DNA from 4 places in the Polaromonas sp. JS666 genome. Region 2 is predicted to be linked to each of the others. Evidence: predicted binding sites of a transcription regulator. Region 2 holds the regulator's gene; each other region holds the start of a gene.
The links. Region 2 encodes sigma-54, which starts transcription at its own class of promoters, with help from an activator protein. Its sites were predicted from a motif close to TGGCANGNAANCTGCTTT; they were not measured.
Positions count from the first base shown of each region.

Region 1: the regulator sigma-54 is predicted to act here: its motif matches at 4,867-4,884, upstream of glnA (type I glutamate--ammonia ligase).
Region 3: the regulator sigma-54 is predicted to act here: its motif matches at 3,581-3,598, upstream of BPRO_RS00910 (TorF family putative porin).
Region 4: the regulator sigma-54 is predicted to act here: its motif matches at 2,238-2,255, upstream of hydA (dihydropyrimidinase).

Region 1 covers NC_007948.1:1,865,362-1,873,017, forward strand. The annotation lists gene BPRO_RS08970 (selenium-binding protein SBP56-related protein) at 1-689, shown strand, start outside; gene BPRO_RS08975 (polysaccharide deacetylase family protein) at 874-1,731, shown strand; gene BPRO_RS08980 (sterol desaturase family protein) at 1,737-2,699, shown strand; gene BPRO_RS08985 (EI24 domain-containing protein) at 2,930-3,856, shown strand; gene BPRO_RS08990 (competence/damage-inducible protein A) at 3,890-4,714, shown strand; gene glnA (type I glutamate--ammonia ligase) at 4,936-6,351, shown strand; gene BPRO_RS09005 (hypothetical protein) at 6,528-7,040, shown strand; gene glnL (nitrogen regulation protein NR(II)) at 7,070-7,656, shown strand, end outside.
Region 2 covers NC_007948.1:4,737,870-4,745,525, forward strand. The annotation lists gene BPRO_RS22430 (THUMP domain-containing class I SAM-dependent RNA methyltransferase) at 1-1,313, opposite strand, end outside; gene BPRO_RS22435 (RNA polymerase factor sigma-54) at 1,452-2,999, opposite strand; gene lptB (LPS export ABC transporter ATP-binding protein) at 3,142-3,939, opposite strand; gene lptA (lipopolysaccharide transport periplasmic protein LptA) at 3,962-4,579, opposite strand; gene BPRO_RS22450 (thiol:disulfide interchange protein DsbA/DsbL) at 4,742-5,404, opposite strand; gene BPRO_RS22455 (SPOR domain-containing protein) at 5,524-6,144, opposite strand; gene argS (arginine--tRNA ligase) at 6,214-7,656, opposite strand, start outside.
Region 3 covers NC_007948.1:194,244-201,899, forward strand. The annotation lists gene BPRO_RS00890 (Crp/Fnr family transcriptional regulator) at 1-449, shown strand, start outside; gene BPRO_RS00895 (hypothetical protein) at 749-1,174, shown strand; gene BPRO_RS00900 (hypothetical protein) at 1,239-1,796, shown strand; gene BPRO_RS00905 (YifB family Mg chelatase-like AAA ATPase) at 1,870-3,441, opposite strand; gene BPRO_RS00910 (TorF family putative porin) at 3,638-4,435, shown strand; gene glnK (P-II family nitrogen regulator) at 4,495-4,833, shown strand; gene BPRO_RS00920 (ammonium transporter) at 4,870-6,417, shown strand; gene BPRO_RS00925 (transglycosylase domain-containing protein) at 6,778-7,656, shown strand, end outside.
Region 4 covers NC_007948.1:547,602-555,257, forward strand. The annotation lists gene BPRO_RS02685 (pyridoxal-phosphate-dependent aminotransferase family protein) at 1-320, opposite strand, end outside; gene BPRO_RS02690 (GntR family transcriptional regulator) at 582-1,283, opposite strand; gene BPRO_RS02695 (maleate cis-trans isomerase family protein) at 1,346-2,071, opposite strand; gene hydA (dihydropyrimidinase) at 2,381-3,817, shown strand; gene BPRO_RS02705 (aspartate/glutamate racemase family protein) at 3,814-4,560, shown strand; gene BPRO_RS02710 (TRAP transporter substrate-binding protein) at 4,606-5,616, shown strand; gene BPRO_RS02715 (TRAP transporter small permease) at 5,643-6,173, shown strand; gene BPRO_RS02720 (TRAP transporter large permease) at 6,170-7,450, shown strand; gene BPRO_RS02725 (TRAP transporter substrate-binding protein) at 7,509-7,656, shown strand, end outside.

The sequences.
Region 1 (7,656 bases), 2.3 Mb from region 2:
TTCTGGACCCGTACCAGTTGCGCTTTTCACCTGACATGAAGTGGTTTGTGACCGCCGCCAACCGCCTGAACCATATCGACATTTACCGCTGGGACGGCAAGGACATCGTTCTGGCCAAGCGTGTGGCCACTGGCAAGACGCCCAGCCATTTGTGGATAGACAGCAAAAGCAGCACGATTTATTCCACCATGCAGGACAGCGATGAGCTGATTGCGGTGGACCTGGCAAGCCAGGCCATCAAGTGGCGCACCAAAACCGGCTCCATCCCGGCCGACGTGTACGGAACGGCCGACGACAAATTCATGCTGGTCGGTCTCACAGGCAGCGACGCGGTCGAGGTGTATGACGTGAGTGGCAAGGAGCCCAAGCGCAGCAAGGTCATCAAGACCGGTGCCGGTGCCCACGCCTTCCGCGCCCTGGGCGACCGGCGGCATGTGCTGGTCAGCAACCGCGTGGCCAACAGCATCAGCAAAATCGATTTGCAGACTCTGGAGGTGGTGGACAGTTACCCCGCGCCGGGCGGGCCGGACTGCATCGACGTGAGCCGCGACGGCAAGCAGATCCTGGTGACTTCGCGCTGGGCCCGCAAGCTCACCGTCATTGACATCGCCAGCCACAAGGTGGTACGCCAGATCAATGTTGGAAAGAGTCCCCACGGTGTCTGGACCCTTGATCACGCGCCGCGGTAGTGGGCCCCCACGGTCGCTCACTGCGTGTAGCTCCCGAGGCCTTGCAGGCCGCGGCTCGCGAGACGCTTCGCCTCTGTCGCCGGTCCAAAGCTGCTCAAGCAGCTTTGGAGCCGCAGGCTCCAGCCCCTCGGGGGCCGCTGCGCCTGCGGCCCGGCAAAGCCGGTTCCGCGGCCCCTGCTTAACTATGGGCTCACTACGGCCGCTGCTTGCTATTTTTTTTGTAGCTATTTGCGTGCATCCCGCTTGGGCTGCGGGCCCAAACAATGCCAAAGCAGTGGCCGAAGCCGCCCTCTGCAAGCCGCTGTACCTTACCCTGGACACCGGCCACATGGAGGTCGCGCCCCTGATGGCCGACATCCTTCGCAAGCACCAGGTGAAAGCCACGTTTTTCGCTGCCAACGAGCGGACCCAGACTGGTGATGGCAGCCTGGGTGCGCATTGGGCCGATTGGTGGAAGGCGCGCGCCGCCGAGGGCCATGAATTTGCCTCGCATACCTGGGACCACACCTACTGGCGCGCGGATGTGGCGGGCGGGCCGGGTGTTGAGCCGCAATTCAGGATGCGCCCCTCGGCCGGTCCTTCGGAGGGCCGGGATCTCACCTGGACGACCCGGCAGTACTGCGAAGAGGTGGGTCGCGCCAGTGCGCGCCTGCAGGCGATCACCGGCAAGAAACCGTTGCCGCTATTCAGGGCGCCTGGCGGCAAAACCTCGCCCCAGTTGCTCGCGGCAGCCCGGGCCTGCGGCTATCAGCATGTGGGCTGGTCGCCCGCCGGGTTTTTGGGGGACGAGCTTTCGAGTGAAAGATTTCCCAACGACATGCTGCTGAAAAAGGCGCTGCGCGACATCCAGCCCGGCGATATTTTGCTGGCGCACCTGGGCATCTGGTCGCGCAAGGATCCCTGGGCGCCGGCTGTGCTGGAGCCGCTCATCATCGGCCTGAAGTCGCGGGGATTTTGCTTTCAAACCCTGCGGGAACACCCCCAGTACAAGGCCTGGATTGAGGCGCAGGTCAGCCGCACGCCGGCCAAGCTTGCCAAATAAGCGACATGGACTGGTTGGGCAATTTTTTTTCCGTGGTGCAGCAGTGGCTGTTCGAGGCCGCCGTGCAACCAGCCATGTTTGCGCTGGGCATGGGCAACCTGCTGGAAGACGGCTATGAAGCAACCGCCTGGTTCATGGTGGGGGTGATCCAGATCATCATTTTTCTGGCCGTGATTGGCCCCTTGCAACGCTGGCGGCCGGTCGAGCCGGTACTCGATCGGGCCACCATCCGTACCGATATTCTCTACACCCTCATACACCGGCTGGGCCTCTTTCGCATTGCGCTGTTTTTCACGCTGGAGCCCTGGTTTGACGAGGCCTTTGGCGCGCTGCGCACAGCCGGATACGGCACGTTTCACCTGGACCAGGTGTGGCCCGGCGTGACGGACCATGCGGTGGTCAGCCTGCTGATCTACCTGGTGGTGTTTGACTTTGTTGCCTACTGGACGCATCGCGGCCAGCACCAGATCGAGTGGTGGTGGCGCCTGCATTCGCTGCACCATGCCCAGCGGCAAATGACCATGTGGAGCGACAACCGCAACCACCTGCTCGACGATGTCCTGGTGGACTCCATCGTTGTGCTGGCGGCTCAGCTCATTGGCGTGCCCCCGGGCCAGTTCATTGCTATCGTGGCCTTTACCCAGCTCAGTGAAAGTTTTCAGCACGCCAATGTGCGGATGTGGTTTGGGCGCGTCGGCGAGCGGCTGTGGGTCAGCCCGCGTTTTCACCGCTTGCATCACAGCATCGGTATCGGGCATGAAACCGTGAAGGCGGAAAAAACTGTCTTGGGTGGACATAACTTTGGCGTGCTGCTGCCCTGGTGGGATGTGCTGTTTGGCACAGCTAACTTCGAGCAGCGTTATGACCCCACCGGTATCCGTGACCAGGTCGAAGCCAACCGTGATTACGGCAAAGGCTTCTGGTCGCAGCAATGGATTGGCCTCAAGCGCTTGTTCGGCAAAGCCTGAAAACCCACCCCCGTCCAGGCTCACTGCGTGTAGCCTGTTCCCCCCTCAAGGGGGCGGCGCCTGCGGTCTGGCGAAGCCAGTCCCGCGGCCCCTACCGGGTTGTGATCCCTGAACTCTTCAACCAAGCATGAGCCGTGGAACCGGCTTTGCCGGGCCACAGGCGGGCGGCCCCCTCGGGGGGCAGGGAGCTACACGCAGTGAGCGACCGTGGGGGCTGATATCCTAGCTCCATGAGCAAGCTTTTGGATTCCTTCTGGCGGGCCGCCATGTACTGCCTGCATCCCCGGGTCATCGCCCTGTCGGTACTGCCCCTGGTGATCATGGCCGTCATCTCGCTCGGCCTGGGTTATTTCTTCTGGGAAGGCGCGCTGGCGGCGGTGCGCAGCAACCTTGAAAGCTATGAGCTGGTGGACACCATGGTCCGCTGGCTGGAAGGGCTGGGGCTGAGCGACCTTCGCGTGGTGCTGGCGCCTGTGCTGCTGCTGTTCCTGGCCATTCCCGTCATTGTGATTGCCTCGCTGCTGTTTGTGGCGATGTTCATGACGCCCGCCATGGTGGCCCTGGTGGCTGAACGGCGCTTCCCGCAACTGGAGCGCAAGCGGGGCGGCTCCCTGCTGGCCAGCGTGTTCTGGTCGCTGGGCTCCACCCTGCTGGCCGTGATTGCACTGGTATTGTCGATTCCCCTGTGGCTGATTCCGCCGCTGATCCTGATCCTGCCGCCACTGATCTGGGGCTGGCTCACCTACCGTGTCATGTCGTATGACGCCATGGTGGATCATGCAAGCGGTGAGGAGCGGCGCCAGATTTTCCGCGAGCATCGTGCCACGCTGCTGGGCATCGGTGTCCTCAGTGGCTACCTGGGCGCCGCGCCCAGCCTGATCTGGGCCTCGGGTGCGATGTTCGTGGCGATGGCGCCTATCCTCGTGCCCGTGGCCATCTGGCTATACACGCTGGTGTTTGCCTTTTCGTCGCTTTGGTTTGCCCACTACACGCTCGCCGCCCTGGAACAGCTGCGCAAGAAAAACAATGCACTGGCCCCCGATCCGTTTGCGCAGGAGGCTATTAAATCAATCGCGAACGAATTGGCGCCGACTGCTTCCGAGGGGCCGGCGCCCAGCTTCGGCTCGCTGGGCGGCAATCCCCATACCCAGCCTTGATGATCGTCCAGCGGCAACTTCACCACTACCCTTATGGCTACAAACTTTGGACTCGTCATTGTTGGCGATGAAATTCTCTCGGGCAAACGTGCCGATAAGCACCTGCCCAAAACCATCGAGCTGCTGGGTGCTCGCGGCCTGCAACTCGGCTACGCCGACTACGTGGGCGACGATCCTGACCGCATCACCGCCACCCTGGCGCGCGCCTTTGCGGCAGCGCGTAGCTCTGGCGACGTGGTGTTTTCCTGCGGGGGCATTGGCGCCACGCCGGACGATCACACCCGACAGTGTGCGGCCAAAGCCCTGGGCGTGGCGCTGGCCCTTCATCCCGAAGCCAAAAGGCTGATCATGGAGCGCATGCAGGATGTGGCGAAAGAGCAGGGGCTGCCGTATGAGCCCGACCGCGAGGACAACATCCACCGCCTGAACATGGGCGTGTTCCCCGTGGGCGCCCAGATCATCCCCAACCCCTACAACAAGATCCCAGGCTTTAGTTGCCAGGCCGGTGAGGGCTCGGTGCACTTTGTTCCGGGCTTTCCCGTGATGGCCTGGCCCATGATGGAATGGGTGCTGGATCAGCGCTACCCCCATCTGCACCAGAAATCCGCCTATATCGAAAAGTCGGTGATCGTGTTTGGTTCCATGGAGGCCACGCTGACCCCCCTCATGCTCGCAATTGAAGCGGCGCATGAGGGCGTGAAAGTGTTCAGTCTTCCCAGCGTGGATCATCCCGATTACGGTCGCCACATCGAGCTGGGCGTGAAGGGGGCGCCGGAGGCGGTGAGCCTGGCCTACCCCGCCTTGTTGACGGGCCTGCAGAAATTCGATCTCAAATTAGGCCCCGAATTGGTGCGATGAGAATTTGCGCTAAATTGGTGCATTGCCGTAATGACCCGTATTGGTGCATGTGCGGGCGGCCTCTTTTTGAGATTCTGGCGCCGCAAGGCCGGAATCTGGGCCAGATAACGGCACAATCAGGGGTTTGGCGAAAACCGATCAGCCATCCGCTGTGGCACAAAAAGTGCATTCACCATCCGAAGACAATTTTTTAACAACCATCCAAGCAACAGGAGATTTTGATGGCAAAGACCGTCGCAGACGTCATGAAAATGGTCAAGGAAAACGAAGTCAAGTTTGTTGACTTCCGTTTTACCGACACCCGGGGTAAAGAGCAGCACGTGACGGTGCCTGTCTCCCACTTTGACGAAGATAAGTTCACCTCGGGCCACGCGTTTGACGGTTCATCGATTGCCGGCTGGAAGGGCATTGAAGCCTCCGACATGCAGCTGATGCCTGATCCCAACACCGCGAACATTGACCCGTTCTTCGAAGAAACAACGCTGTTCATGAGCTGCGATGTGCTGGAGCCGAGCGACGGCAAGTCTTATGACCGCGACCCCCGCTCCATCGCCAAGCGTGCAGAGTCCTACCTCAAGGCTTCCGGCCTGGGCGATACCGCCTATTTCGGTCCGGAGCCAGAGTTCTTCATCTTTGACGACGTGCGCTGGAACACCGACATGTCGGGCACCTTCTTCAAAATCGAAGAATACGAAGCACCCTGGAACTCTGGCTCCAAGCTCGAAGGCGGCAACCGTGGCCACCGTCCAACCGTCAAGGGCGGCTACTTCCCCGTGCCGCCGGTTGACAGCACGCAGGACATGCGCGCCGAGATGGCCCTGATCCTCGAATCGCTGGGCATTCCGGTCGAAGTGTTCCACCACGAAGTGGCTGGCGCCGGCCAGAATGAAATCGGCACCCGTTTCAGCACGCTGGTGCAGCGCGCCGACTGGACCCAGATCCTGAAGTATGTGGTGCAGAACGTGGCCAATGCCTACGGCAAAACCGCGACCTTCATGCCCAAGCCCATCGTAGGCGACAACGGCTCCGGCATGCACGTTCACCAGTCCATCTGGAAAGACGGCAAAAATCTGTTTGCCGGCGACGGCTATGCGGGCCTGTCTGATTTCGCCCTGTACTACATCGGCGGCATCATCAAGCACGCCCGTGCCCTGAATGCGATCACCAACCCCGGCACCAACAGCTACAAGCGCCTGGTTCCCGGCTATGAGGCACCGGTCAAGCTGGCCTATTCGGCCAAGAACCGCTCGGCTTCGATCCGCATTCCGTATGTGGCGAACCCCAAGGGCCGCCGCATTGAGGCGCGCTTCCCCGATCCACTGGCCAACCCTTACCTGTGCTTCTCCGCACTGATGATGGCCGGCCTCGACGGCGTCGAGAACAAGATCCACCCGGGCGAAGCCGCTACCAAGGACCTCTACCATCTGCCGCCCGAGGAAGATGCAAAAGTGCCAACCGTGTGCCACAGCCTGGACCAGGCGCTGGACTGCCTCAACGCAGACCGCGGCTTCCTGACCAAGGGCGGCGTGTTCACCGACAGCATGCTGGACGCCTACATCGAATTGAAGATGGGTGAAGTGACGCGCCTGCGCATGGCGACGCACCCCATCGAATTCGAGATGTATTACTCCCTGTAATCGGGGCTGCAGGCTCGCGCCACTTACCGTTGCTTACGGTTTGTGGCCAAAAAAGGACGGCAATTGCCGTCCTTTTTTATGGCTGGTGGGTAATAAGGATGCTGACTTTGTGTTTTTGCAGCTTTGCCGCATACTGATAGACCGTCCTTTGCCTATACGGGCATCTGGAGTTCCGAATGAAAAACACTTTATCGCTGTCCCTTTTATCCTTGCTGTTGGCCGGTGCGGGGAATTCCGCATGGGCCCAGCAGGTTTACCGTTGTGTTGCCGCCAACGGCGGCGTGCCAGAGTACATCAACAACGCCAAGGATGCCCAGAACCGGAATTGCAAGCTGCTGTCGGGTGGCAATGTCACCGTGGTCCAGGGCAACCCCGTGGCCAAGGCGCCTGTGCGTGTCGCTGCGGCGGCGGCTTCTGGCGGTCCGCGAACCGATGGCAGCCCGGAGCAGCGTGCACGTGACAGCGACTCGCGCGCCATTCTGGAGTCCGAGCTGAAAAAGGCCGAGGCCCGATTGGCCGAGCAGCAAAAAGAGTACAACAACGGCGAGCCTGAAAAGCAGGGTATTGAAGGACGCAACTACCAACGCTACCTAGACCGCGTGGCTGAACTCAAGGAAAGCATCGCCCGCAACCAGAGCGATATTGCCGGCATCAAGCGCGAGATTTCGCGTCTCCCGGCCGCAAATTAAGCGTTTACCTCCACCGCTTATGGGCCAAAATGGACGGCTTGAACAAGCCACATTTACCCCCCGTTTTATCCGCCACCCCGGCGCCCCCGCGCTTTCAATCGTTTGACCTGCTGGCCACGCTCGTGGCCGTTGTGCGTACCAATGGCGTCGTGGTATTTGCCAATGCGGCGCTGGAAGATGCGCTGGGCACCTCACGCCGGACCATCGAAGGCTCGCAGCTCCCCGAGTGCTTTACCGAGCCGCTGATTCTGCAAAATGCGCTCGAGGGCGCCGGCAGCAATGAGTTTGCGGCCCTGCGTTATGACGCGTGGCTCAGGCGCCTGAACCACGAGCCCATGCCGGTCCACGTGGTGGTGGCGCAAACCGATACGCCGGGCGAGGCGATTGTGGAGTTGTTGCCGCTGGAGCAGCAGGCCAAGCAGGACCGGGAGGAACGCCTGATTGACCAGGCCCAGGCCAACAAAGAACTGATCCGCAACCTGGCCCATGAAATCAAGAATCCGCTGGGTGGCATTCGCGGTGCGGCGCAGTTGCTGCAGATGGAAATCGACAAGGAGTTGACCGAGTACACGCAGGTCATCATTCATGAGGCCGATCGCCTGCAAACGCTGGTAGA
Region 2 (7,656 bases):
CATTCGATCGGGCCGTTCCACATCGGCACGCGGCGCGATTCCTTCAGGCGCATCTTGCCGGGCAATTTCAGGTCGGGCGTGAGCACATGGGCCGTCCAGCCGGCGTAGTTCTTCTTCCAGTGCGCGGCCAGCCGGGGAAAGAAGTCGGAGGCTTCTTCGCCGGTTTCTGTCTGTGCCTGCTCGCGCCCCGGGTTGGCCGAGCGGTCGCGCGAACTGCCAGCCGGGCCGGCTTCGGATGCATCACGCGGCAGCGGCTGGCCAAACTCGTCGATGGCCTGGGTGCCGTCCCAGGCGCCGCTGATGCCAGTGTTCTGCTGGCGCCGCTGGTCGCGCCCCTGCACGCCGGTGATGCCTGCGACGCCGGCCACGTCAATGCGCTCGCCATACGGTGGGTTCACCAGCATCACACCCGATGGCGCAGGCGGCATGCGCTGCAGCGCATCGCCGCCGCGCAGTTGCACGGCGTTGGCCACGCCCGCGCGCTCGGCATTGCGCTCGGCAAAATCCACCATACGGAACGACACATCGCTGCCAAACACCGGTGCCGTCGGCTCCGTGATGGCGGCCTCGGCCTGGTCGAGCAGCCCCTCCCACACGTGGGCCTGGAAGGGCAAATACTTCTGGAAGGCGAAGCGGCGGTTGATGCCGGGCGCGATGTTGCAGGCAATCTGCGCCGCCTCGATCACGATGGTGCCGGAGCCGCAGCACGGGTCGTACAGCGGCACGCCCTCCTTGCACTGCTGGTCCCAGCCACTGGCGGCAATCATGGCGGCGGCCAGTGTTTCCTTCAGGGGCGCATCGCCCTTGTCTTCGCGCCAGCCGCGCTTGAAGAGCGGCTCGCCCGAGGTGTCGATATAGATGGTCACCGTGTCCGTCGTCAGGTGCGCATACACGCGCACGTCGGGCCAGCGCGTGTCCACATCGGGCCGCACATCAAACTTGGCACGGAAGCGGTCGGCAATGGCGTCCTTGATCTTGAGCGCCGCAAAGTTCAGGCTGGTCAGTGGGCTGTGCTGCGCGGTGATCTCGACCTTGAAGGTCTGCTTGGGCGTGAACCAGATTTCCCAGGCGACGCTGGCTGCCGCGTTGTAGAGGTCCTGCTCGCTGCGGTACTGGTTGTGCTGCAGCTCGATCAGCACGCGCTGGGCCAGGCGGCTGTGCAGGTTGAGCTGCAGGGCATCGCGCCACGAGCCCTGCAGCTGCACGCCGGCGCGCCAGGCCTTGCCGTCGATGCCGGTGATGCGTTTGACCTCGCTGGCCAGCAGGGCCTCGACGCCGGCGGCACAAGGTAAAAAGAGTTGAAGTTGGTTCATGAATGAAGACTCACGGCTGGCTGGGTGACGGTTCTTTTTCAAGCAGGGGCCGCGGAACCGGCTTTGCCGGGCCGCAGGCGCAGCGGCCCCCTCGGGGGGCAGGGAGCCACACGCAGTGGGCGACCGTGGGGGCTACTTTCAAAGCGATTTGCGCAGGTTGGCAGGCGCGATGCGCAAAGCTTCGCGGTACTTGGCCACGGTGCGGCGCGCGCATTCAATGCCCTGCTCCTTGAGCATTTCGGAAATCTGGTTGTCGCTGAGCGGTTTTTTCAGGCTCTCGGACGAGACAAACTGCTTGATCAGTGCGCGCACCGCGGTGCTGGATGCGTTACCACCAGTCTCGGTGCCCAGCGCGGAGCCGAAAAAGTACTTGAGCTCGAAGGTGCCGAACGGCGTGCTCATGTACTTGGCCGTGGTGACGCGCGAGATGGTGGACTCGTGCAGGCCCAGTTCGTCGGCAATTTCGCGCAGCACCAGCGGACGCATGGCCAGCTCGCCGTGGGTGAAGAAATTCTTTTGCCGCTCCACAATCGCGCTGCTCACGCGCAGGATGGTGTCAAAGCGCTGCTGGATGTTCTTGATGAACCAGCGCGCTTCCTGCAAGCGCTGCTGCAAGGCCTGCCCGTTCTGGCCCTTGTGCTGCTTCAGCGCATTGGCATAGATGTCGTGCACGCGCAGGCGGGGCATGACCTCGCTGTTGAGGGAGACCTTGAAGCCGCGGCCCGACTTGACGACGATCACGTCGGGCACGATGAGGTTGCGCTCGACGTTGACAAACCGCCGCCCGGGCTTGGGATCCAGCCGGCCGATCACGGCGATGGCGCCCCTGATCACGCTGTCCGGAAACCCGCACAGGTAGGACAGGCGCTTGACGTCCCGCTTGGCCAGCAGCTCCATGGGCTGCTTGCACATGGCGATCGCTGCGCGGGTCTCGTCGCAGTCCTTGCAGTCGAGCAGTTGCAGGCCGAGGCACTCGGCCAGGTTGCGGGCGCCGACACCGGCCGGCTCCATGTGCTGCAGCAGCTTCAGGGCCATGGCAAAGTGCTGTTCCAGCTCTTCGGCCTGCTCAAGGTCGTCGCCCGCCAGGCCAGCGGCCAGTGACGCGAGACTGTCTTCAAGGTAGCCGTCGTCATTGAGCGACTCGATCAGGAAATGCAGTGCCGCCTGGTCTTCCTCCGACAGGCGCAGGCCGAGCGACTGGCGATGCAAATGGTCCTGCAGCGACTCATGGCTGCGGGCCAGGTCGGAAGCCTCGGCCTCGCTGTCGTCCGCATTGCTCTTGCGGGCCGGCGCGTCGCCGCCCCATTCGCTGTCGTCAGGCGAGGACTCCACCGAGCCGTCGCCCTCCCAGCTTTCCTCCAGCTTGGCCTCGGAACTGACCTCGGGGCCAATGTCGGCATCATTTTGGCCTGCAGCCCTCGATTCATCGCCATTGACAGCTACTGAATCTGCAGCAAATTCGAACTCCCGGCTGTCCTGGCTGACCGGCGTGTCGGTCTGTTCCAGGCCAAATTCCTCGCGCGGGGCGGCTTCTTCAGACACCTCCAGAAACGGATTTTCATCGAGCATCTGCTCGACTTCCTGGCTCAGCTCAAGCGTGGACAGCTGCAGCAGGCGAATCGACTGCTGCAGCTGCGGCGTGAGCGCGAGATGCTGCGAGACGCGGAGAGAAAGCCCTTGCTTCACAACCCCTCCAGGTATCCACAAAAGCTGGGCGGGGTGGATTTTTCAAGCATGGGCCGCGGAACCGGCTCTGCCGGGCCGCAGGCGCAGCCCCCTTGAGGGGGGAGGGTGCTACACGAAGTGAGCAAACAACGGGGGGGAGCCATTACATCCTGAAATGTTCACCGAGATAAACGCGGCGCACATCGGCGTTGTTCACAATCTCGGAGGGGGCGCCGGCAGCCAGCACATGGCCGTCACTGATGATGTAGGCATGGTCGCAAATGCCCAGCGTTTCGCGCACATTGTGGTCGGTGATCAGCACGCCAATGCCGCGCGACTTCAGGAAACCGATGATGCGCTGGATTTCGATCACGGCGATCGGGTCGATGCCGGCAAAGGGCTCGTCGAGCAGGATGAAGCGCGGCTGGGTCGCCAGGGCTCGCGCGATCTCGACGCGGCGGCGCTCGCCCCCTGACAGCGCCGGCGCCGGCGAGTCGCGCAAATGATCGACCCGCAGGTCCTGCAGCAGCGCATCGAGACGCGCTTCAAGGTCTGCGCGGCGCAGCGGCTTGCCGGTGGCGTCCCGCTGCAGTTCCAGCACGGCGCGCACATTTTCTTCCACGGTGAGCTTGCGGAAAATCGATGCTTCCTGCGGCAGGTAGCTCAGGCCGAGGCGGGCGCGCAGGTGGATCGGCATGTGCTCCACCGACTGGCCGTCGATGGAGATTTCGCCCGCATCGGCACGCACCAGGCCCACGATCATGTAGAACGACGTGGTTTTGCCCGCGCCGTTGGGGCCCAGCAGGCCCACCACCTCGCCTTTTTGCACGGACAGCGAGACGTCCTGGACCACCTTGCGGCTGCCATAGGATTTCTGCAGCCCCTGGGCCACCAGACGGCTGGGCGGCTGGGTGTGGGTTGCCGGCGCGTCAGTCACCACATTCGCGGTTGGATTGTCCATTCTGTCCATGTTGGGAGTTTCGTCATTGCCCCAGCGTGGTGCTGGGACGCAGACTGGGCGCGGGCGCGGGCGCGGCGGCCGGCTGCGGTGCCGAGGCGGCACCGCGCGGCGACAGCATGGCGCGAATCCGCCCGGTGGGGTTGACGGCGGTGCGGTTTTGTGCGCCTCCGTCGACCGTGAACACATCGGTGTTGTTGTCGTAAACAATCAGGGAGCCGGTCGTTTCGTCGACCAGGGTCGCGCCGTTGTAGCGGCGCACCACGGCCTGCTTGATGAATTTGACGGTATCGGCACGGCTGTCGTATTCGATCCGCTCGCCCTCGCCTTCGATGTACTCGTCCACCCCGTCGCGCTTTTTCCGGTAAAAGGCCAGCTTGCCCGGTGCCGCCACGGCCAGGGCCTGCTGGTAGCCCTGGGGATCCTGGCTGACATCCACCCGCTCGCCCCGGACAATGGTGGTGCCCTTGGTGATCACCACATTGCCGGTGAACACGCTGGTCTGTTTCAGGTCGTCATAACGCAGGGCATCGGCCTCCGCGTTCATCGGCTTGTCGCGGTCAGCCCGCTCGGCAGCGACGGGAAACACGGCCCCGACCGCCAGTGCGGCCAGCACGATCAAGGAAAAAAAGGGGTGTTTCATAAAGGCACGAATCTTGCTGCTAAGGGTTTGGAGTGATTGTAGCCATGCCAGCCCCGGGATTGCCGGCGCCGGCAAATGGGCCCATAAAAAAACCCGCCACGGCTGGGCGGGTTTTTCGGCTGGTGGCGGGCGCCGGCGCCTGGCCTCACCCTTGCCGGGGGGTCACTTGGCCTTGCGCGATTGTCCGATCAGGTAGTCGGTGACCTGGAGCGCGCGGTCCATGTTCTGGGCCAGCTGGCCAGACGTGTAGAAACGCCCGCCGATGCCCAGGGCCGGCACGCCGTCCACCGCATAGGTATCCTGCAACTGGGTGGCCTTGCGGGCCTTGGTACTGACGGAAAACGAGTTGTACATCTCGACAAACCTGGCCTTGTTCAGGCCCTGCTTTTCCGCCCAGGCCGCGACCTGATCCCCGGTGTTCAGCGCCTGACGCTCCACATGGATTGCGTTGAACACCTTTTTGTGCAGGTCATTGAGCTTGCCCATGCCTTCGAGCACATAAAAAAGACGCTGCTGCGGCTCGAAGTCGGGACGGAAAGCCACCGGCACGCGCCGCACGGTCACGTCTTTGGGGGCTTTCTGGATCCAGGCCTCCAGCGCTGGCTCGAACGCATTGCAATGCGGGCAGCTGTACCAGAAGAATTCCACCACTTCGACCTGGCCGGCAGGCACGTCGGTGGGGGCGGGCTTGCCCAGCGTCAAATAATCCGATCCCTCCTTGAAGGCGCGGGCCTGGGCCTGCGCCGCCGTGGGCAGCGCAACGCCCCCCCAGGTGGCGGCGGCTGCCACGGTAGCGGCTGAAAGCGAAAACTCACGTCGTTGCATCAATTTTTCTCCTGATATGTCTGGGGGTTGCAAGGCAGCCGGTCTTTCCATGCGATGGCCACCGGCCGGCGATGTCGTGCAGGGGTTGGTACACCGCCGCCCGTAAAAGTTCACCCGGGCTAGCGCTGCACCCTGACGAGGGCTGTTTCTATCGAATTGCTGTCCAGCCGCTCCTTGACCTTGTCGGCGTCGTCCTTTTTGTCAAACGGGCCGACGCGCACGCGGTACACCGTGCGGCCCGACTGCTCGCGCTCACTTACCTTGGCCTGCACGCCCAGCAGCATGAGCTTGGCGCGCTGCTGCTCGGCGTCTTCCGGCGTGCGGAAGGCGCCAGCCTGGACAAAGTAACTGAAGGGATCCACCCCCGAAACGGCGGGCGCGGCATCCGCCCGGGCCTTGGCCAGATCGCCCAGGGGATCCGCCGACACAGCGGGCCTGGCGGGGGCCGACGGACCCGCCCTGGGCGCGGTCGCAGTGGCCGGGGCGGGCATATTGCCCACGTCGCCGGACGCGGCAGGGAGCGGCTTCACGGGCGTTTTCCCGGCCAGCGGGGCATTCGGATTCCAGTCCCGGTTCTTTTTGGCTTCCGCGGCGTCGCTGTCGGGATTGCGCGACTGGCTCTTGTTCATGAAAGGCACCGGCACCTTGGTGATATAGACCGCCACGGCCAGCGCGGCGCCCAATCCGATCAGCGCGCCAATAACCAAACCCAGCAGGGTTCCGCCTCGTTGTTTTCTCATGCCTTGCCCAATTTTCTTGCCTGTCTCTGAATCCAGCTCTGAATCCCGCTGCGTGTGCTTCATGGTTGCCTACATTTTGTGGGGCGCACTGACGCCCAGCACCTTGAGGCCATTGTGCAACACCTGCGCCGTCGCGGCGACCAGCGCCAGGCGCGCCAGCTTGATGGCTTCGTCGTCCACCAGAATCCGTTCGGCGTCGTAATAGCTGTGGTAGCAGGCGGCCAGCTCGCGCAGGTAAAAGGCCACGTCGTGCGGCGCCAGCCCGGCGGCGGCATTGCTGAGCATGTCGGGGTACTTGGCCAGCAGCAGCATGAGTGCCTGGGCCTGCGGGCCGTCCAGCGCTGACAGATCCACGCTTTTCAGCTGGCTCGCATCACCGCCCTGGGCAGCCCAGGTGCCGAGAATCGAGCAGATGCGGGCATGGGCGTATTGCACGTAGTACACCGGGTTTTCATTGTTTTTGGCCAGTGCCAGGTCAATGTCAAACACGTACTCGGTGTCGGGCTTGCGGCTGAGCAGGAAGAAGCGCACGGCATCCGCGCTGGTCCACTCGATCAGGTCGCGCAGCGTGACGTAGCTGCCGGCGCGCTTGGAGATCTTGACCTCTTCGCCATGGCGCACGACGCGCACCATGGTGTGCAGCACGTAGTCGGGGTAGCCCTGCGGAATGCCGGCGCTGGCGGCCTGCAGCCCGGCGCGCACGCGGGCAATCGTGCCGTGGTGGTCCATGCCCTGGATGTTGATGGCCTTGCTGAAACCGCGCTCCCATTTGGCCAGGTGGTAGGCCACGTCAGGCACAAAATAGGTGTAGCTGCCGTCGCCCTTTTTCATCACGCGGTCTTTGTCGTCGCCGTAATCGGTCGACTTGAGCCACAGCGCGCCGTCCTGCTCGTAGGTTTTGCCGGCGTCCTTGAGTTTTTGCACCGCGCTGTCGACCCGGCCCGAGCTGTACAGGCTGGACTCGAGGTAGTAGTTGTCAAACCGGACCGAGAAGGCCCGCAGGTCCAGGTCCTGCTCATGGCGCAAATAGGCCACGGCAAACTGGCGGATGGCATCGATGTCTTCGACGTCACCGCTGGCGGTGAACTCCCGGTCGTCGGATTTGACGGTCTTTTTGGCCAGAAAATCATTGGCAATGTCGGCAATGTAGTCACCGTTGTAGGCAGGCTCGGGCCAGCCGGCATCGCCCGGTTTGAGGCCTTTGGCGCGCGCCTGCGTGCTGGTGGCCAGGGTCTGGATCTGCACGCCGGCGTCGTTGTAATAAAACTCGCGCCACACATCCCAGCCCTGCGTGTCAAACAGGTTGCAGATCGCGTCGCCCAGCGCCGCCTGGCGGCCATGGCCCACGTGCAGCGGCCCGGTCGGGTTGGCCGAGACGAACTCCACAACCATGCGGTGCGGGCTGTCGGCCAATTGCATGCCGTACTGGTCTGCACCCTGCAGCACTTCCCGCACCACCTGCTGCTTGGCTTCGGGCTTGAGCCGGATATTGAGAAAACCCGGGCCGGCGAT
Region 3 (7,656 bases), 660 kb from region 2:
TGCATGCGCTGGTGCAGGGCCCGGGTGCGGCCTGGCGCGTAGACACCGGCGCCTTCCGCAAAGAGCTCGCAGCCAGTGCGGCGCTGCAGCGCGGCCTCAATCGCTACCTCTATGTGCTCATGGCCCAGCAGGCCGCATCGGCTGCGTGCCTGCGCTTTCACCTGATCGGCCCGCGCCTGGCGCGCTGGCTGCTGATGACCCAGGACCGTGCCCACTCCGACAGCTTTCATGTCACGCAAGCCTTTCTCGCCTACATGCTCGGTGTGCGCCGCGTCGGCGTCACGGCGGCTGCCGGTGCTTTGCAGCGCAGCGGCCTCATCGAATACCACCGCGGCGACTTCAGGGTGCTGGACCGCAGCGGGCTCGAAGCCGCGGCCTGTGGCTGTTATGCCGCTGGGCGGCAGTCCTATGCCGAACTGCTGGACGGCCCATCCCCCGTCGCGCCATAGGGCGTAGGGCCTTCATGCCTCTGGTTCAGGGCCGCTCGGCGGCTCCCTGACAGGGCGGTCGTTGTGATTGCAGGGTTGAGCACCCGGGCTGGCCTGTTCTGTTCGGTAGTGCACCGACGCACTGCCCGCGACTTGCTATAAGGAATCAGTGCGGTATCTCCAGCCCTGTACTGGTCGAGGCACCTGGCCGCTGCTGCGGCATGATGAAATCAACCTAACTCAGTACGAGGCGTGTCATGATTCGAACAAAACCTGATTGGCCAGATTGGATGCCCGGAGCCGCGAACCTGGCGTCGGCCATGCCGATTTTCGGAGGTCTCTGGCCAGACTCAAGGAGTCGCTACGCCGGGCTTGCCATCCCGACCAACATCTCCTTTTCCCGTGCCAGGCGCAAAGCCGCCGATACTGACACCGGCGACGCTGTTCCCGTGCCTGCAGCAAGCGCATCGCTGCCCGGACGGTTGTGCGAGATTGCGAACGGCGACTGGGACGCCATGTTCCGCGCGGTCGAATCCAGGCTGAGGCAAACGGTAGGCGAGCGCCTTGCCGTCATCGCCGAGCCGCAGCCGCAGGACGCAGCAGGTCGGGTCCAGGCCGTTGTGCTGGAATGTGTGGAGGCACTGGAGCAGTTGCACACGGCGCTGATGCTGGAACGCGATCGATGCGGCCAGCTGGAACGGGAGCTGGCCATTCTGACCGGTTCAGCGGCCCGACCGCTTCTCTGAGCCGCAGCCTGTTCCGGGTGATCCGCTCCCGCACCACGCACTGAAATCACTGAATCGCTGAACCATGGGAACATCGATTGAGCCGGTGACGCCGGCGCCGGATGAAAAAAAAGCCGGTCTCGCTGGCGATCGCGATTTCGCAGCGGTGCGTGCAGGGTGTCAGGCCACGGGTGGCGCGGTGCGCGAGAGCGATCTCGCCGGCTGGCTGGAGAAGCGCCAGCGCGGAGATGCTGTGAGCCTGGCAAAGCTGATCATCTCGGGCAATATTTTTGGTTTTGAATGGCAGGGCAACTTCTGGGTTCCGATGTTTCAGTTTGACTTTCGCGACCTGTCGATCAGGCAGGCGCCCCGGATGGTGCGCGCCGAACTGGAGGGCGTGTTTGACGGCTGGGCGCTTGCCGTCTGGTTTGTCCAGCCTTGCGTCTGGTTGAACGGCCGAAGCCCCCTCCACCTGCTGGAAGCGGACCTGCCGGCCGTCCTGGAAGCAGCGCGCAGCGAGCGCCTTGTTGCAACGGGTTGGACGGGAAAGCCCGGTGCGTCGTTTGCCACGGCACTCCGGGGGCGGAGCCATCATGCACCTGCAGCCTCAGCGGAGGCTGCGGGTCCTGGCACTGGTGAATGACGCCCCGGCGCCACCCGGCCAGTCGTCTGCTGGCGTTGCGCGCGCAGACCCGGCCGCGCCCGGCGCGCCAGGTTCAGTGAGCGGCCTTGAGTGCACGGCGGTACTGCACCGCCTCGGCTACATGCGTGACCTGCACCGTGGCCGCACCCGCCAGGTCCGCAATCGTTCTTGCCACCTTCAGGCACCGGTGAATGCTGCGGCCTGACCAGCCCAGCCGCGTGGCCGCGGTGTTCAGAAATTTCGCCGCTGCGTCATCGAGCTGGCATTGCGCATCAATCGCCTGGCCTTCCAGGGCCTGGTTGGTGCTGCCCTGCCGGGCGATGGCGCGCTCGCGGGCCTGGACTACCCGGCCCCGGATGGACGCACTGGCCTCGCCGGGCGGCGTGTTCACCAACTCATCGGCGGCCAGCGCACCGACCTCTACATGCAGGTCAATCCGGTCCAGCAGGGGGCCGCTGAGTTTGCCCTGGTAACGCGACACCTGGTCGGGCGAGCAGCGGCAGGCGCGCAGGCTGGAGCCCAGGTAGCCGCAGGGGCAGGGGTTCATGGCGGCGACCAGCTGAAAGCGCGCCGGAAATTCGGCGCGCTGCGCCGCCCGGGAAATCGTGATGGTGCCGGACTCCAGCGGCTCGCGCAGCGCTTCCAGCGCGGCGCGCGGGAACTCGGGCAGCTCGTCGAGAAACAGGACGCCCCGGTGGGCCAGCGAGATCTCGCCCGGCCGGGGCGGCGAGCCGCCGCCCACCAAGGCCACGGCGCTGGCTGTGTGGTGGGGTGCGCAGGTGGGCCGCACGGCCCAGTTTTCCAGCGCGAAGCGGCCACCCAGCGAGGCGACCGCGGCGCTTTCCAGCGCCTCCTCGGTCGTCATGGCGGGCAGCAGGCCGGCAAAGCGCTGTGCCAGCATGGACTTGCCGGAGCCTGGTGCACCCATCATCAGCACGCTGTGCCCGCCGGCTGCCGCGATTTCGAGCGCCCGCCGGGCAGCGGCCTGGCCCTTGACGTCGGCGAGATCCGGGTAATCTGCCTGCTCCCGGCGCGGGATGGGCGCGATCCGGGTCCAGCCGTCCAGCACCTCTGGCGGCGTGTCGCCCGGCAGAAATTGCCTGACCACGTCCAGCAAATGGTGCGCCCGGTAAATTTCGGCGTCGGGAACCAGCGCTGCCTCCTGGGCACTGCCTTCGGGCAGCACCAATTTGGGTTGCCTGGCCGGCATGCCGGGCTTGTCGCGGGGCATGGCGCCATCGTTTGCGAGGTGCGCCAATGCCAGGCTCATGGCCAGTGCGCCTCTTACAGGCCGCAGGTCGCCGCCCAAAGACAATTCCCCCGCGAACTCGTAGCCCGCCAGCTTGCGGGCGTCCAGCTGGCCGCTGGCGGCCAGAATGCCCAGGGCAATCGGCAAATCGAAGCGGCCGGAGTCCTTGGGCAGGTCCGCAGGTGCCAGATTCACCGTGATCCTCTTGTTGGCCGGAAACTCCAGCCCGGTGTTCTGAATGGCCGAGCGCACCCGCTCGCGTGCTTCCTTCACCTCGGTTTCTGCCAGCCCCACCAGGGTGAAGCTGGGCAAGCCGTTTGCCAGGTGCACTTCGACGCACACCGGACGTGCTTCCAGTCCCAGCAGGGCACGGCTGTGCACTAAAGACAAGCTCATTTTTGCAACTCCCTCTTAAATGCTTCAAAGTTGTGCGCATATTTGCGCCAACTTGGTGCAATATTCATGTTTCTTGTTCTTGATGTAACGCGACAGTGCGCGAGATGGTAGACGTGTACCCACAGTATTAGCGGGGGTTTGGCACGTAACGTGCTACGAATAATCAGGCCAACTTCAACAACCTTCGGAGCTTTTCATGAAACTCATCCCCGTCCAGGCCGCACTTGCCGCATCTCTGCTTGTGTCCGGCGCAGTCTTTGCCCAGACGCCTGCCCCTGCCGCAGAGCCATCTCCGTTGTCGTTCAACATCTCCCTGACCAGCAACTACAAGTTCCGCGGACAGGACCAGGATTACTCCAAGACCCGGAGTTTCAAGCCAGCCCTGCAAGGCGGTGTCGATTATGCGTTCAGCAACGGTTTTTACGTGGGTAACTGGAACTCCACCATCAACTGGACCAAATACCTGCCTTCCGGCGATGACAGCAAGATCGAGATCGACGTGTACGGCGGTTACAAGTTCAAGGCCGGCGCTGTCGATCTGGATGTCGGTGCCCTGACTTACTACTACCCGGGCGCCAGCGGCGCCAACACGACCGAGGTCTACCTCGGAGCCGCTTACGGTCCGGTCAGCGCCAAGTACTTCCACACCGTCTCCAAAGGTTACTTTGGCCTCGGCAAGGAATACCTGGTGGGTGAAGGCCGTGGTACCGGCTACCTGAACCTGGCGTTCGCCCAGGAAGTGATGCCCAAGGTGACCTTCAAGGCCTCCCTCGGCTTCACCGACCTGAAGAGCGCCGCGAACTCCGCCGGCCTGCCTGACTACATGGACTACAGCGTTGGCGCCAGCTACGACCTGGGTAGCGGTCTTGCCCTTGCCGGTGCTGTGGTCGGTGGCAACAAGAAAAACAGCTATCTGTATCCCGCGTCAGTTGACACCAGCGGCAAGTCCATCAACAAGGGCACCCTGGTTGTGACGCTGACCAAAACCCTGTAAAGCGGCAGAAGCGGCGCTCTGCATGGGCCGCTTCCCTATTCATCCTGGAGGAACCTGAAATGAAACTCGTAACGGCCATCATCAAACCGTTCAAGCTGGATGAGGTGCGTGAAGCACTCTCCGGCATTGGCGTGCAAGGCATCACGGTGACTGAAGTCAAAGGCTTCGGCCGTCAAAAAGGCCACACTGAACTGTACCGCGGTGCAGAGTATGTGGTCGACTTTCTGCCCAAGGTCAAAATTGAAGCGGCAGTGTCTGACGATCTGGTGGATCGCGTGATTGAGGCGGTTGAGGGTGCTGCCCGCACCGGCAAGATCGGCGACGGCAAGGTCTTTGTCTATAACCTCGAGCAGGTTGTGCGCATCCGCACCGGTGAAACCGGCAAGGAAGCGCTCTGACGCGCGGTTCAACCCTAGAAAAAAGAGAACATCGACATGAAAAAATTTCTTGCTTCCCTTGTATTGGGATTGAGTCTGCTGGGAACTGGCGCAGCCGTCATGGCGCAGGCGCCCGCTGCAGCGCCTGCCGCGTCCGCCGCCGAAGCCAAGCCGGCTGAGGCAGCTGCACCAGCGGCACCGGCCGCCGCAGCAGCCCCGGCGGCCGCAGCTGCAGCGCCCGCGGCTTCCGCCGCAGCAGCTCCGGCCCCCGTCCCCAACAAGGGAGACACCGCCTGGATGATGGTTTCCACCCTGCTGGTGATCATGATGACCGTGCCGGGTCTGGCCCTGTTCTATGGCGGCCTGGTCCGCAGCAAGAACATGCTATCGGTCCTGATGCAGGTCATGGTGACGTTCTCCATGATTGTGGTGCTGTGGTTCATCTATGGCTACAGCCTGGCATTCACGGAGGGCAACGCATTCTTTGGCGGCTTTGACCGGCTGTTCATGAAAGGAGTCTGGGACAACGCGGCCGGCACTTTCGCCAACGCCGCGACCTTCAGCAAGGGCGTCGTGATTCCTGAAATCGTGTTTGCCGCCTTCCAGGCAACGTTCGCCGGCATCACCTGCACCCTGATCGTTGGCGCCTTTGCCGAACGCATCAAGTTCTCGGCCGTGCTGCTCTTCATGGCCATCTGGTTCACCTTCAGCTACGCGCCGATTGCGCACATGGTGTGGTTCTGGATGGGGCCTGATGCCTACACGGGCAAGGAAGTGGTTGACGCGATGACCGGCAAGGCCGGATACATCTGGCAAATGGGCGCGCTGGACTTTGCCGGCGGTACCGTCGTGCACATCAACGCGGCTGTCGCCGGCCTGGTGGGTGCCTTTGTGATTGGCAAGCGTATCGGCTACGGCAAGGAATCGATGGCGCCTCACAGCCTCACGCTGACCATGGTCGGATCCGCCTTGCTGTGGGTCGGCTGGTTTGGTTTCAACGCCGGCTCGGCGCTGGAAGCCAATGGTTTTGCCGCCCTGGCATTCATCAACACCCTCGGTGCCACCGCCGCCGCTGTGCTGGCCTGGTGTGTCGGTGAATCGCTGATGCGTGGCAAGGCTTCGATGCTGGGTGCTGCATCCGGTGCGGTTGCGGGTCTGGTGGCGATCACGCCAGCAGCCGGCAATGTGGGTATCGGTGGTGGTCTGGTGATCGGTCTGGCGGCTGGCTTTGCCTGCCTCTGGGGCGTGAATGGCCTGAAGAAACTGCTGGGTGCCGACGACTCGCTCGACGTGTTCGGCGTGCACGGCATCGGCGGTATTCTGGGCGCCTTGCTCACCGGCGTGTTCAATTCCCCGAGCCTGGGCGGCCCCGGCTATGTGGCCGACTGGACGACGGCCACCATGGTGACCGCTGCCGATTTCTCGGTCGTGTCGCAACTGTGGATCCAGGCCAAGGCCGTGCTGATCACCATCGTCTGGTCTGGCGTGGTTTCCTTCATCGCCTACAAGATTGTTGACCTGACGATCGGCCTGCGTGTGAGCGAAGAAGACGAGCGCGAAGGTCTGGACATCACCGCACACGGTGAAACGGCCTACAACCGCTAAGAGGAATAGGAATGCCGGGACTGCCCTGAGGGCAGTCCCTTGATCAACGAGAGTCTCCTTTGGATGTTCAGCCCGCCGGTGCCAAGCCGGTGGGCTTTTTTTGTGCCTGTGCGGCTTTGCAAGATTGGGTGCCGAATCGGCACGGCCGGCGCTTCGGCGCCCGGCTGACGCCGCAGGGCTGTGCCTCTCCTGCACCGCCAGTGATATACAACAACCCATTTCGCGGGGATGATGCAACAGTAGGTATCGCCAGTGCGTGCAATTTTGTACATTTATTGCTGATTCGGGTAGCCTGTTTGTTCATTCAGCAAGGTGTCGCACGGTATTGCCAGTACGGAACCATCACCGGAGGGATTCAGGATGACGCGCGTGCCGGAAAAATGGCTGTCATTTTTTCGCTGGTTTGGGACCGCTTGGGCGTTTTCCCTGCTGATGGCGCTTGTCGTGCTGGGGCTGGTGGTGGACCGGGAACTGAGCACCTCCAGTTACCAGGCGCGTTTTTTTGCCCACCTGGCCAGCAAGGCCAGTTACGCCCTCGGCGAGGGTCCCAGCCCGTCCATCCGATTTCCCCGCAGCGGGCCATATGATGACCGCCTCGGCTACACCGAATTGCCGGCATTTCTGGGCAAGCTGACGGGACGGGGCTTCGAGATCACGCAGCAGGCGCGCTTGTCGGAGGGCATGGTGCGCCTCGTGGACGCCGGTTACTTTGCCCCCTACCCTGAAAAGACGCAGAGCGGTCTGAGCATCTTCGATTGCCACAACGACAGCCTGTTTCAGGAGCGCTATCCGCAACGGGTTTACAAAAGTTTTGACGATATTGCGCCCGTTCTGGTGCAGAGCCTGCTGTTCATCGAGAACCGTGAGCTGCTTGACCCAGATAATCCGAAGCGCAACCCGGCCGTGGAGTGGGACCGGCTGGCCAATGCGGTGCTGAACAACGCCCTGACCACCATCACCGGTAATGGCCGCTCGCCCGGCGGCAGCACGCTGGCCACCCAGATCGAAAAATACCGCCATTCTTCCGAGGGGCGCACCTCATCGGCCCGTGAAAAACTGCAGCAGATGGTGTCGGCCTCGCTGCGCGCCTATCAGCAGGGGGAGGACACCCGCGCGGCACGGCGCCAGATCGTGCTGAGCTACATCAACACCATGCCGCTGTCGGCCAAGGCAGGCTTTGGCGAAGTGCATGGCCTGGGCGATGGTTTGTGGGTCTGGTACGGGCGTGAATTCGACGAC
Region 4 (7,656 bases), 1.0 Mb from region 2:
AGCCGCAGCGCCATCTTGTTCCAGAGACTGGCGAAGTGGCCGGTCTCGAACATGAGAACGGCATCTCCCGGGCTCAGCGTATTCACCAGTGCAGCCTCCCACGCGCCGGTGCCGGAGGCGGGATAGATGACCACGGGGTGGCGCGTCTTGAAGATGTCCTTGATGCCGGAGAGCACCTTGCGCCCGAGGGCGCCGAATTCGGGTCCGCGGTGGTCGATGGTGGGGTAGCTCATGGCGCGCAGCAGGCGATCCGGCACCGGGCTGGGTCCGGGGATTTGCAGGAAATGGCGTCCGGCGGGATGGAAATTCAGGTTCATCAGGGTTCTCCTTCAATAAATTGCATACAATTTATTGAGACTGTACGAGCCTTGAAGCTATAAGAGAATGGGCTTGTTGGCTGAAGTAGTCTGAACTTTTGTATGCATAATACAAAAATAGCCGAACCAGATAAGGGCGGGGCACCCCTCGCTCAATGAATGCGCGCGGAATCGGAGTCCGGGCGAGAGATGGCAGCAGGGCCGACCCCTGCCGCGTGGGTGGGCGGAGCGCTGCGGGCAGCGTGGGCGCGGGGGTACGCCGGGTCAGCTGCCGAAAATCGCCTCGAGATCCGCTTCCCCGGCGGTGCTGTCGAGCTTGAGGCTGTGCTCGATGTGGTGCAGGTGATCCAGCATGAGTTTTTCGGCGCGTACCCGGTCGCGCTTGGCGATCGCGTCGACGATCACCGTGTGCTCGTCGGCACGGCAACTGCTGGCCGTGGGCGCGTCGTACAGGAAGATGATGAGGCAGGTGAGCATGCAGAGTTCGCGCATGCTTCTGGCCAGTGCCGAATTGCCCGCAAGCTCCGCTGTCAACGTGTGGAATTCGCCGGACAACCGGATCACGGTGCGCTTGTCTTCGCGCCGGCGGGCATCGAGCTCCAGTTCCTGGTGTTGCCGCAGGCGGGCAATTTTCTCCGGGGTGAGGGTGTCGATCAGGCGCTTGAGCACGGCGGGCTCGATCAGCCGGCGCGCCTCGAACACGTCCCGCGCCTGCTCGATGGAGGGCTTGGCCAGGTAGGCTCCGCGCTGTGGGTAGAGCTCGACGATCTGCTCGTGCGCCAGGCGGGCCAGCACCTCGCGGATGCGCGCCCGGCTGGTACCAAAGATGTCGGCCAGCCTTTCCTCGCCCAGCTTGGTGCCGGGGTGCAGGCGGTGTTCCAGAATGGCGACATAGATCCTTTCATAGATCGCATCGATCGTGTTTTCCCGGTCGAGGCGGCTCGTGGACTGGCGCGTGCTGGTCATGTCGGTCTGATTGGTGGAGGAGGGTGACTGCATTCTATCGAGTGCATCTTCACCCGAAGGTGTCACGAGCATTGGAAAAGCCTCCCCCACCCGGTGATGTTGGCTGATGGAACGCCGGCAGCGCGCAGCATGCCCCAGACGGTGGTGCTCACGGTGTCCAGCAGCGGGATGCCCAGTTCTTCTTCTACCTGCTGCGCCATCGGTGCGGCGCGCAGGTTGGTGCAGAAGGTGGTGATGGCCTGCGGGCCCTCCGCCGCAACCTCGCGCATCAGCGCCAGCAGCCTCGACGGCTCGACCCCGGCGAAGTCATGGTTGACGCGGATCCCCAGATGGCGCTCCGCCACCACTTCGATGCCGAGCGCGCGGTAATTGGCCATGATGCGCTGCTGCACATCCGCGGTGTAGGGCGTCACCAGCGCCAGCTTGCGCACGCCCTGCAAGGCCAGCAGTTCATTGAGCGCCAGCACAGCCGTGGTGGCGGGGATGCCCGTGCGCTCACGGATGCGCTCACACAGGCGGTGGTCGGCATCGAAGCCCAACCAGCCCGAGGATGTGCCGCTCCAGCCAATCACATCGACCTTTGCGTCGGCCAGCAGCTCGGCCGCCGCCAGGATTTTGCTGTCGTCAAACTGGCCCAGCGCCTGTGCGTCCAGTGAGATTTCGGTCACCCTGAAGCGTGAGAAGTGTGCGCTAACACCTGGAATTTCAACCGCAATGGCGCTGGTCAGCGGCTCCAGGGCGGTATTGGAAGAGGGGGTCAATACGCCGAGGCGCACTGGCTGGGTCATGGCTGTCTCCGGTTAGAGGGTTGCTGGCAAAGGATAGGGCATTGGCGCGTCCACTGCGAATGATTATGAACTTTATCGCAATACTGTCGACATTAGTGTTAACACTACTGTCTGCAAATGAATTATGGCGGATATTACGCACATGTGCTGAGAGGTTCCAATGAGCCGGCCCGGAATTTGCAGAGACAACCTTAATCCTGATTCAAAAATGACGATGCACCAAAACAACTTAATGCAAAACATGTCGACAATTATGTTTGCACTAAAGATGACATTTATTCACCGCCTTGGTGCGCCCGAGGTTGCGGCATGAGCCGCGCGCCGTTTGACCTGGTGATCCGGAATGCATGTGTTGCCACGGCCAGCGACACCTTCAAGGCCGATATCGGGGTACTCGACGGACGGATATCGCAATTGGGCGTGGGCCTGGACCGGGGTGAGAAGGAAATCGACGCGGCTGGCCGCATCGTGACCCCCGGAGGCGTGGACGCGCATTGCCATCTGGACCAGCCGATGGCGCCGCCGGTGCGCATGGCCGACAACTTTGACACCGGCACGCGTGCCGCGGCCTGCGGCGGGACCACCACCGTGATTCCGTTCGCGGCGCAGGAAAAAGGCCAATCACTGCGGGCCGCCGTGGCTGACTACCACCAGCGTGCCGATGGGCGCGCGCATGTCGATTACGCCTTCCACCTGATCGTCAGCGACCCGACACCGGAAGTCCTGAACGTGGAGCTGCCGGCGCTGATCGCCGAAGGCTACACCTCGTTCAAGATCTACATGACCTACGACGACCTGAAGCTTGACGATGGCCAGATTCTCGACGTGCTGGACGTGGCGCGCCAGCATGGCGCCATGGCCATGGTGCACGCGGAGAATGCCGATTGCATCGAATGGCTGACGAAGCGGCTCGAAGCCGCCGGGCGTACCGCGCCGCGCTTTCATGCGCATGCGCGGCCCATGCTCGTCGAGCGGGAAGCGACACACCGGGCGATCGCGCTGTCGGAACTGGTGGATGTGCCGATTTTGATCGTGCATGTGTCGGGCCGTGAAGCGGTTGAGCAGATCCGCTGGGCGCGTGCCCAGGGCCTCAAGGTGTTTGCCGAAACCTGCCCGCAGTACCTGTTCCTGACCGCCGAGGATCTGGGGATGGACGACAGCTACCGCGGCGCGCGCTGTGTCTGCAGCCCCCCGCCGCGCGACAAGGCCAACCAGGAGGTGATCTGGAATGGCCTCAACGATGGCCTGTTCACCCTGTTCTCGTCCGACCATGCGCCGTTCAACTACGAGGGCACCGAGGGCCGCAAGCCCGGTGGCGAGGAAGTGAGTTTCCGCCACATCCCCAACGGCCTGGCCGGCATAGAGACGCGCATGGCGCTGCTCTATTCCGAAGGCGTGCTCGGCGGGCGTATCACGCTGCAAAAATTCGTTGAACTGACTGCCACCAACCCGGCCAAGGCTTATGGCCTGCATCCCCGCAAAGGCACGATCGCCATTGGCGCCGATGCCGACCTGGTGATCTGGGATGAACGCGAGTTCGTGCTGCGCAACACGCAGCTGCATCATGCGGTGGACCACACGCCCTATGAAGGCATGACCCTGAAAGCCTGGCCCGGGCTCACGCTGTCGCGCGGCGAGGTGGTGTGGGACGGCCGGGACTTCCATGGCCGGGCCGGTCGCGGCCAGTTCCTGGCCTGTGGCGCGCCCTCGCTGATGCCGTCGCGCCACGTCGGGAGGCCGGCATGAAGCTGCTGCTGATCAACCCGAATATCTCGGAGAGCGTGTCGGAGCTGATCCGCAGCGAAGCGCAACGCAGCGCTTCGGCAGGCACCGAGATCAAGGTGCTGACCGCGCCCTTCGGCGTGGCCTATATAGAAACGCGCTTCGAGGCGCTGATCGGCGCCTACGCCGCAGCCCAGCTCGCGGCCGAGCATCACGCCCACTACGACGCTGTGGTGGTCGCGGCCTTCGGCGACCCGGGGCTGACGGGCTTGCGTGAAGCCCTGCCGGTGCCGGTGACCGGGCTGACCGAAGCCGCGTTGGCCAGTGCCTGCCTGCTCGGCAACCGCATCTCCATCATCGCCATCTCGCAGCGCATCCAGGCGTGGTACCGCGAGGTGGTGCAGTCCTATGGCCTGGGCTCCCGGCTGGCCAGCATCCGGGCGCTGGACCGGCCGCTGGCCAGCATAGGCCAGGTGCAGGGCGAGCACGCTCACGCGCTGAAGGCGCTGGCCGAACGCGCGGTCGATGAGGATGGGGCCGATGTCATTGTGCTGGCCGGCGCGCCGCTGGCGGGGCTGGCACGAGCGCTCAAGGGCCAGCTGCCGGTGCCCGTGGTCGATGGCGTTTCCAGCGCGGTCCGCCACGCCGAAACCCTGGCCGCACTGCAACCGGGCACCGCCCAGCGCGGCAGTTTCGCGCCCCCGCCCGTCAAACCAAATCGCGGCCTGCCGCCCGCCATCGCCCGGCTGCTCGACCGGGCAAGCTGATTCTCTCCACCTATTTTGTCCTTCCTCCACTCACGAAAGATCATCATGAACCAGCCCTCCCGACTGCCCCTGATCACCCGCCTGGCCGCCGCTGCGGCCCTGACGCTGGCCTCTGCCATGCTGCCCGTCGCGGCACAGCAGAAGCTGCAGATTGCCGGCAACTTTGCCTCGGAGCACCCGAGCAGCGTGGCGGTCGAACAGGTGTTCAAAAAAGAGGTTGCACGCCTGACCAACAACCAGCTGCAGGTCGATGTGTTTCCCGCCATGCAACTGGGCGGCGCCAAGGAGAACGTCGACGCCGTGCGCTCCGGCACACTGGCGCTGACCTGGGTCGGCGCCGCCTTCCTGTCGCGCATCGCGCCTGAACTCGAGGCGGTCAGCCTGCCCTTCGTGTTCGCAAACCGGCAAAGCGCGTTTCGGGTGATTGACGGTCCGGTCGGCGATGCCATCGACAGGAAGCTGGGCGACAAGGGCTTCATCTCGCTCGGCTGGATGGAGCTGGGCATGCGCAACGTCACCAACAGCCGGGGGCCGATCAAAAGCATGGCCGACCTCAAGGGCCTGAAGATCCGCCTGCAGCCCAACGAGACCCACCTGGCCACGTTCCGGGCGCTCGGCGCCAACCCGGTGGCGATGGACGTCAAGGAGCTGTACTCGGCACTCGAGCAGCGTGTGGTGGATGCGCAGGAGAACCCGTACACCGTGATCTCGGCCGCGCGTTACAGCGAGGTGCAAAAACAGCTGTCCAACAGCGGGCATTTCTTTGACCTCATTGCCGTGGTCGCGAGCAAAAAAGCCTTCGAGCAGCTCAAGCCCGAATACCAGAAGGCCATACGCGAAGCGATGACCGCCACCATTGCCTTTCAGCGCAAGCTGGCCGCCGAGGACGAGGCCAAGCGCCTGGCCGAACTGAAGGGCAAGATGACCTACACCGAAATCACGCCTGCCGCGCTGGAGGAAATGCGCCGCGCGACCGCCCCCGTCATCGAGGACGTGAAGAAGCGTGCCGGCGCTGACCTGGTGAACCAAGTGCTGGCCGAAGCCGCCAGGCGCTGACCCGGCCGGCACGCAAGGAGACCGCTATGACAACGGAAACAATCGCGCTTGAACCGGTCGTGCCCGCAGGCTGGGCCGGGCGCGCACTCGACGGGCTGAACCGGCTCATCACCGGCGTGCTGCTCGCCACGGTAGCGGTGATGGTGAGCGTCGTGTCGGCGCAGGTTGCGCTGCGCTATGGCTTGAATCGCTCGATCGACTGGGCCGACGAGATCGGACGCCTGGCTTTCGTCTGGTCCATCTTTCTGGCGATCCCGCTGGGGGTGCGCCAGGGCGCGCATATTGGCATCGACATCATGGTCGACAAGTTGCCAGCCCGCTGGCGCGGCGCGCTCAAGCGGGCCGGCGCGGCCCTGTGCGCCGCCATGATGTTTGCGATTGCCTGGGCGGCCTTCCGTGTGGCGCGCGAGCAATGGGATGAACTGATGGCGACGGTGGACTGGAGTGTCGGCTGGTTCATTGTGCCGGTGGGCCTGGGCGCGCTGCTGAGCGCGCTGCACCTGGTGCGCATCGTCATCGCGGGTGCGCCTGTGCAGGCGCTGGGGAGTGCCGAATGAGTCTCGCCGTCGTCATTGCCTTCATGCTGCTGGCCCTGCTCGGGCTGCCGATCGCCTTTGCGATGGGCGTGGCCGCGCTCGGCGCCCTCTGGTACAGCGGGGTGGATTTTTCGATGGTGCCGCAGCGCATGATGCACGCCGTCAACTCCTTTCCGCTGATGTCCATCCCCTTCTTTATGCTGGCCGGCGAGCTGATGATCAAGGCCGGCATCGTTGAGCGGCTCATCGCGCTGGCCAACACCATGGTCGGCCGGGTGCGCGGCGGCATGGCGCATGTCACCATGCTGTCGGGCGCGGGCCTGGCTACCGTGTCCGGTGCTGCCGTGTCGGATGCGAGCGCGCTGTCGTCGATGCTGGTCCCCTCGCTGACGAAAATCTACGACAAGGGTTTCGCCACCGCCATCGTCGCGGCGGCAGCCAACCTCGGGCCCATCATCCCGCCTTCCGGCGCGATGATCGTCTACGCCTTCATGGCCGGCTCGTCTGTGTCGGTGGGCGGCATGTTCATGGCCGGCGTAGTGCCGGGCCTGCTGATCACCTTCGGTTTCATCGCGCTGTGCTCGTGGATCGCCACGCGCCGCGGCTGGGCCGCCACCGGTGAGCCCTTCCGGCTGGCCACCGTGCTGGCCGAGCTGCGCCGGTCGCTGATTGTGCTGGCCATGCCGGTCCTGGTGATCGGTGGCATCGTCGGCGGCGCCTTCACCGCCACCGAGGGCTCGGCGATCGCGGTGGTTTACTCCACGGCGCTGGGCTTCTTTGTCACCCGCACGCTCAAGCTGGCCGACCTGCCCGGCATCGTGGTGCGTGCAGCCATCACCTCGGCCATGGTGGGCGCGCTGATCGCCTTTGCCTCCATCATCACCTACCTGATGACGGTAGACCTGCTGCCGCAGCAACTCTCCGAATTGCTGCGCAGCCTCACCACCAGCCCGCTCGTCTTTCTGGTCCTGGTCTCGGTGTTGTTGTTCGTCGTTGGCATGTTCCTGGAGTCGAACGCGGCCTACATCATGCTGGTGCCGCTGCTGCATCCGATTGCGCTGCAATACGGCATTGATCCCTTGCACTTCGGATTCCTGTTCGTGCTCAACCTCGTGATCGGCATGCTCACGCCGCCCGTCGGGGTGGTGCTGTTCGCCGTCTGCGGCATCACCGGCGTGCGCATGCGCGAGCTGGTCAGCAACCTCTGGCCCTTCATCGTGCTGATGTACGGCGTGCTCGTGCTGTGCATGCTGGTGCCTTCCTTCGTCACTGCGCTGCCGCACGCGCTCGGCTACTGAATTCATTTCCCGCGACCTGTCGCAATCTTTCATCAACTTTTAACCACTGGAGCTCACCATGTCATACCGTTCCCGCTTCAAGATTCTTGCCGCCGTGGCCGCGCTGGCCGCGACGCTGGTTCTGCCTGCGCACGCCCAGGAAAAAATCAAGTTCAAGGCCATCGGCCAGCCCCTGGCCACCGGCCTGATCCAGAAGAACAAGGAGC